One region of the Roseixanthobacter liquoris genome, then DNA from elsewhere that is predicted to be linked to it. Evidence: predicted binding sites of a transcription regulator. Region 1 holds the regulator's gene; the other holds the start of a gene.
What was found. The regulator PhoB, encoded in region 1, activates phosphate uptake and scavenging genes when phosphate is short. The targets are predictions, from matches to a motif close to TGTCATNNANCTGTCAT.
Positions count from the first base shown of each region.

Region 2: a site for PhoB is predicted at 1,817-1,833, ahead of V5F84_RS17340 (esterase-like activity of phytase family protein). Genes of this name have one in related genera too.

Region 1 covers NZ_CM195537.1:1,640,537-1,643,878, reverse strand. Annotated here, with positions in the region: gene V5F84_RS07295 (GcrA family cell cycle regulator) at 129-641, shown strand; gene phoB (phosphate regulon transcriptional regulator PhoB) at 1,163-1,864, opposite strand; gene phoU (phosphate signaling complex protein PhoU) at 1,870-2,598, opposite strand; gene pstB (phosphate ABC transporter ATP-binding protein PstB) at 2,618-3,342, opposite strand, start outside.
Region 2 covers NZ_CM195537.1:3,837,787-3,841,128, forward strand. Annotated here, with positions in the region: gene ilvD (dihydroxy-acid dehydratase) at 1-1,251, opposite strand, end outside; gene V5F84_RS17335 (CsbD family protein) at 1,470-1,664, shown strand; gene V5F84_RS17340 (esterase-like activity of phytase family protein) at 1,893-3,239, shown strand.

The sequences.
Region 1 (3,342 bases):
ATATTGTAGTTTGCTCGTGGCCGACCACGACATGTCGTGCAGGCCTGTTCCCCAAGTGACGTTGGGCCCTGCGAACCCGCGTGCAATGGCGCGCCTGGGTGCGGGAGAAGAGTCGAAGGAGGAGAGCGATGAGCTGGAACGACGAGCGCGTCGAACTCTTGAAGAAGCTCTGGGGCGAAGGGCTTTCCGCAAGCCAGATCGCCGGCGAGCTGGGCGGCATCACCCGCAATGCGGTGATCGGAAAAGTGCACCGCCTCGGCCTCTCCGGCCGTGCGAAATCAACGGTTCCCGCGGCTCGCCCGCGCAAGGCGCGGCCGGAAGCGCCCGCACACAAGCCCGCGCCTCAGCCGCAGACCATCGGCAACACCGCGCTCGCCCCCGCGCTGGAAGCCTTCGTGGCGCCCGAGCCCGCGCCGCGCCCGGCCTCCGCCGGCAATGTGGTCGCCATGGGCCAGCGCTGCACCATCATGAACCTCACCGAGGGCACCTGCCGCTGGCCGATCGGTGAGCCGGGCACGGAAAGCTTCTATTTCTGCGGCGGGCGCAGCCTCACCGGCATGCCTTATTGCACGACCCATGCGCGGATGGCCTACCAGCCCACGCAGGATCGCCGCCGGGACCGTCGCGTCGCCCGCATCTGAGCGGCGCGCACCGGGAACGACATGTGCCGGCGCAAGCGTTTGCCGGCACATGCAAGGAAGGACCCCGGAGCAGATCGCCGGGCATGCGAGGCGGGGAACGACCGGCGTGGGCCTCGGCCCAATCGGGGAAGGCGTTCCCGGAGCGGGTCTTTCGAGAAGGGCGCGCCGCTCGCCCGGGCGTCGAAGCCATTTTAGGGTCTGCCAGCGACCGGCTGGGCCCTGCTGAAACGCCAAAGGGGCCCTGCCCGCCGCGCGAGATGGCGTGCCGCGATGGGCGACCAGCCGCAGCGACCCGATTTGCGCGAAGATCGCATCATACGAAACGGACAGCCGGCCAGGCGCATCGGCCGGGCCAGGATTTGCGCCTTGCCCCCCGCCTGTGGGCCGGCGCCTGCGCGCCATCACTTTTCGCGAAATAATGATCTTGGCGATGTGCGCCGCAGAGCATCCGGCGGCTTGCCGGGGGTGCGAGCGCGACAGGGATCGACCTGCCGGCGCCCGCCGCGTCTGGCCCCTGGCGCTCAATGCACGCGGGCGAACATCTCGTTGAAGGAATAGCCGGCGCCGCGCACGGTGCGGATCGGATCGGACTGCCGGCCCCGGTTGATCGCCTTGCGCAGGCGGCCCACATGCACGTCCACCGTGCGCTCGTCGATATAGACGTCCTGTCCCCAGACGCCGTCGAGCAATTGCTCGCGGGAGAACACCCGTCCGGGGCTCTGCATCAGGAATTCCAGCAGGCGGAATTCCGTCGGCCCGAGATGGACCTCGCGCCCCGACCGGTGGACCCGGTGGGTCTCCCGGTCCAGCTCGATATCGCCGGCCCGCAGCAGGGTCGCCACATGCTCCGGCTTCGCCCGCCGCAGCAGCGCCCGCACCCGCGCCAGAAGCTCGGGAACGGAGAAGGGCTTGACGACATAATCGTCGGCCCCGGTGGCGAGGCCGCGCACGCGTTCCGTCTCGTCGCCGCGGGCGGTGAGCATGATCACCGGCAGCCGCTCGGTTTCCGGGCGCGTGCGCAGGCGGCGGCACAGTTCGATGCCCGACAATCCGGGCAGCATCCAGTCGAGGATGACGAGGTCCGGCACGCTTTCGCGCAACCGGGTCTCGCCCTCATCGCCCCGTCCGACGCTCTCGACGAAATAGCCTTCCGACTCCAGATTGTAGCGGAGCAGAAGGGTCAGCGGTTCCTCGTCCTCGATAATCAAGATACGCGCAGGCACGGATTTTACCCCTGAAGGCTATGCCCCGGGAAAGCGACGGTCGTCTCGCTGGAGACATCCGCCTTCGGGCGCTCTTCGGACAACATCTGTCCCGAAACCATGTAATAGATGGTTTCCGCGATATTGGTCGCGTGGTCGCCGATGCGCTCGATATTCTTGGCGCAGAACAGAAGATGCGTGCACACCGAGATGTTGCGCGGATCTTCCATCATATAGGTGAGGAGCTCGCGGAACAGGGACGTGTACATGGTGTCGATGCCGCTGTCGCGCACCCACACGTCCACGGCCTTCGCCTGGTCGCGGCTGGCGTAGGCGTCCAGCACTTCCTTGAGCTGCTCCAGCACCAGGTCGGACATGTGCTCGACGCCGCGCACCAGCTTCTGGGGGTGATATTCCCCCTCGATGGCGAGGACGCGCTTGCCCACGTTCTTCGCGAGGTCGCCGATGCGCTCCAGGTCGGAGGCGATGCGGATCGAGGCCACCACATCGCGCAGGTCGCTGGCCACCGGCTGGCGCTTGGCGATGCAGATGATGGCCTTTTCCTCGATCTCCCGCTGGAGGTGATCGACGCTCGCATCGAGCAGGATCACCCGCTGGGCGGAAGCGGTGTCGCGGCGGATCAGGGCATTGACGGCGTCAGCCACCATGCGCTCCGACTGGCCACCCATTTCGACGACCTTGCGGCCGATCTCCTTCAGCTCGGCGTCGAAGGCCGAGACGGTATGGTCGGACATCTGGCAGATCCTTGCTCGGTCAGCCGAAGCGGCCGGTGATGTAATCGCGGGTCTTGATCTGCTTGGGGTTGGTGAAGATCACGTCGGACGGCGCGACCTCGACCAGCTCACCCAGGTAGAAGAAGGCGGTGATATCGGCGCAGCGCGCCGCCTGCTGCATGTTGTGGGTCACGATGACGATCGTGAAATCCTGCTTCAGCTCGTCGATCAGGTCCTCGATCTTCGAGGTGGAGATCGGGTCGAGCGCGGAGGTCGGCTCGTCCAGCAGGATCACTTCCGGCTGCACGGCAATGGTGCGGGCGATGCACAGGCGCTGCTGCTGGCCGCCGGACATGCCGAGCGCCGAGGTGTGCAGGCGGTCCTTGGTTTCTTCCCAGATGGCGGCCTTGCGCAGGCAGCTTTCCACCCGCTCGTCCATCTTCGCCTTGTTGAGGTTCTCGTGCAGGCGCACGCCGAAGGCGATGTTGTCATAGATCGACATGGGGAACGGCGTGGGCTTCTGGAACACCATGCCGATGCGCGTGCGCACGACGGTGGGGTCCAGCTCCTTGCCGACGATGTTCACGCCGTCGAACATGACGCCGCCCTCGGCGCGCTGGCCGGGATAAAGGTCGTACATGCGGTTGAACACGCGCAGCAAGGTGGACTTGCCGCAGCCCGAGGGCCCGATCATCGCGGTCACGCGCTTCTCGGGGATCTCGAAATTGATGTTCTTCAGCGCGTGGTTCTGCCCGTAATAGAAAT
Region 2 (3,342 bases), 2.2 Mb from region 1:
ATAGGCGTGCTCGAAATCGCGGATCACGCCCTTTTCCCGGTCGATGTCGAGATCGTCCCACCGGCGCGACTGGCTGAAGGCCACCTGCGTCGGCACGCCGCCGGGGGCGGCGCGATAGAAGGTCTGCACGCTTTCCGAGGCGGTGCGCATCACGTCCCAGCGGTCCAGCGCCTCGCCGATGGTCGGGGCATGCACGGTCGCCTGGTCGGCGTGGATCAGGCCGGCCCGATCCAGCTCGCCGAGAATGGCCATGATGCCGCCGGCGCGGTGCACATCCTCCACATGGATATTGGCAACCGCCGGAGCGACCTTGCACAGCACGGGGACGCCGCGCGAAAGGCGGTCGATGTCGGCCATGGTGAAGGGCACTTCGCCTTCGTTGGCCGCGGCGAGCAGATGCAGCACGGTATTGGTGGAACCGCCCATGGAGATGTCCAGCGTCATGGCGTTCTCGAACGCCTTGAAGGTGGCGATGTTGCGCGGCAGGACCCCGGCGTCGTCCTGCTCGTAATAGCGGCGCGCCAGATCGACGATGAGATGGCCCGCTTCCACGAACAGGCGCTCGCGATCGGCATGGGTGGCGAGCACGGAGCCGTTGCCCGGCAGCGCGAGGCCCAGCGCTTCCGTGAGGCAGTTCATGGAATTGGCCGTGAACATGCCCGAGCAGGAGCCGCAGGTGGGGCACGCGGAGCGCTCCATCACCTTCACGTCTTCGTCGGAGACGCGGCTGTCGGCGGCGTAGACCATGGCGTCGATCAGGTCGACCGACTTCTTCTCGCCGGTGGAGAGGATCACCTTGCCGGCTTCCATCGGGCCGCCGGAGACGAACACCACCGGAATGTTGAGCCGCATGGCGGCCATCAGCATGCCCGGCGTGATCTTGTCGCAATTGGAGATGCAGACCATGGCGTCGGCGCAGTGCGCGTTCACCATGTATTCCACGCTGTCGGCGATGATCTCGCGCGAGGGCAGGGAATAGAGCATGCCATCGTGGCCCATGGCGATGCCGTCGTCCACGGCGATGGTGTTGAACTCCTTGGCGACGCCGCCCGCCTTCTCGATCTCGCGCGCCACCAGCTGGCCGAGGTCCTTCAGATGGACGTGGCCGGGCACGAACTGCGTGAAGGAATTCACCACCGCGATGATGGGCTTGCCGAAATCGCCGTCCTTCATGCCGGTGGCACGCCAGAGGCCCCGGGCGCCGGCCATGTTGCGGCCGTGGGTGGAAGTGCGGGAACGATAGGCAGGCATGTCCTCTTACCTTTTATATCCGCGTCAGGGGTGACCTGCGCAACATTGTGACCGCCCTTTTAGAGCGAATTCAGGCTGAACGGAATTCTTTCGCCGCGAGGGCTGCCCTCTCGGCCATGCGTTCAGGGCATCGGTGACGCTTATTTCCGACCGAGACGGGAACGCTTGCCGCCGCCCGCCGTTGTTTATGCAAGTTCACCAAGCGAAAGGAATATCCCATGGGCAGCACCAGCGACAAGATCAAGGGCACTGCGAACGAAGCCATCGGCAATGCCAAGCAGGGCGTGGGCAAGGCGGTCGGAAACGAGCGCCTCCAGGCCGAGGGCAAGGTGCAGGAAATCAAGGGCGAAGGCCAGCAGGCCATGGGCAAGGCCAAGGACGCGGTGAAGGACACCGTCAACCGCAACCTGTGATTCTCCCCGTTTGGTGACGCGCGGCCGGGCGATTCCCATCGTCCGGCCGCGCGCCGTTGAGCAGGCCGCATCGATTTCTGCAGAATCCGCAGAAGATTTCCCCTGTTCGACGGGCAGGGGAAAATCTTTGTAGCCATCTATACTTCCCACGGCGTCATCAATCAGTCGCCGTTACGTCACCTGCCATTGGTAACAAGGCCGCCTCTCCTTCCGTTGAGGCATATGGCCATGCGCTCGTCCTTGCTCGCGATTTCGCTGACCCTGCTTTCCCTTCCGGCAATCGCCGACCAGGAATTCCCCGCCACCCTGGATGCGCAGGCCGTTCTGCCGGCGGCGACCTTTGTTCCCGCGCCGGCCGACGCGCCCGCGGACCTGAAGACCTCCGGCAAGTTCGCCGCCCCCGGCGGCAAGCGCGTCGAGGCGGCGGAGACCGTGCCGGGCATGGACGGCGCCCGCGCCACCGGCCTGTCGTTTCCGTTCAAGGGGCAGGCGGTTCAGGGCTTCTCCGGCATCAAGGTCATGCCCGACGGCACCTTCTGGATCATCACGGACAACGGCTTCGGCTCGAAGGCGAACTCGCCGGACGCCATGCTCATGGCCAATGGTTTCAAGGTGGATTGGAAGACCGGCGCGGTTGAGCGCATCGAGGGCATCTTCCTCGCCGACCCCGACAAGAAGGTGCCGTTCCGCATCGCCGAGGAAGGCACGGACAAGCGCTATCTCACCGGCTCGGATTTCGACGTCGAATCCTTCCAGCTCATCGGCGACAAGATCTGGATCGGCGAGGAGTTCGGCCCCTACCTCATCCGCACCGACAAGGCCGGCAAGGTGGAAGCCGTGTTCGAAACCCAAGTGGACGGCAAGCCGGTTCGCTCGCCCGACCATTTCGCCGTGACGACGCCCGCCGTGCCCGACGGCAAGGTGGTGTTCAACACCCGCCGCTCCAAGGGCTTCGAGGGCATGGCCGCCTCCAAGGACGGCAAGTTCCTCTATGCCCTGCTGGAAGGCCCCATGTGGGACGCCCAGGCCGGCGCCTTTGAGACCGAGGGTGGCAAGGAATATCTGCGGATCGTCGAGTTCGACGTGGCGGGCGAGAAATGGACCGGCCGCTCCTGGAAATATCCGCTCGAAGTGAACGGCAACGCCATCGGCGACTTCAACATGGTGGATGCCACCACCGGCCTGATCATCGAGCGCGACAATGGCGAGGGCACCGCCGAAAAGGCCTGTCCCGCCGGCCAAAAGGGCCCGGATTGCTTCGAGGCCATCGCCAAGTTCAAGCGCGTCTACAAGATCGAGCTGACCGACGCGAATGCCGGCGGCGCGGTGCGCAAGATCGGCCATATCGACCTGATGAACATCAAGGACCCGGCCGGCAAGGCGAAGCAGGGCACGAAGGACGGGGTCTTCACCTTCCCCTTCTTCACCATCGAGAATGTGGACGTGATCGACGCCACCCATATCGTGGTCGGCAACGACAATAACCTGCCCTTCTCGGCCGGTCGCCAGACCAACAAGACCGACGACAACGAACTGATCCTGCTCGAGGTCGGCGACTTCCTCAAAGCCCGCTGAGCGCCGATCCATCCACGCTATCGAGGAGAGCCGCCCCCCGGGGCGGCTTTTCGCGTTTCGCACGATGCGCCACGGCCCTCGCGATGCGCCACAAACGCGCTAT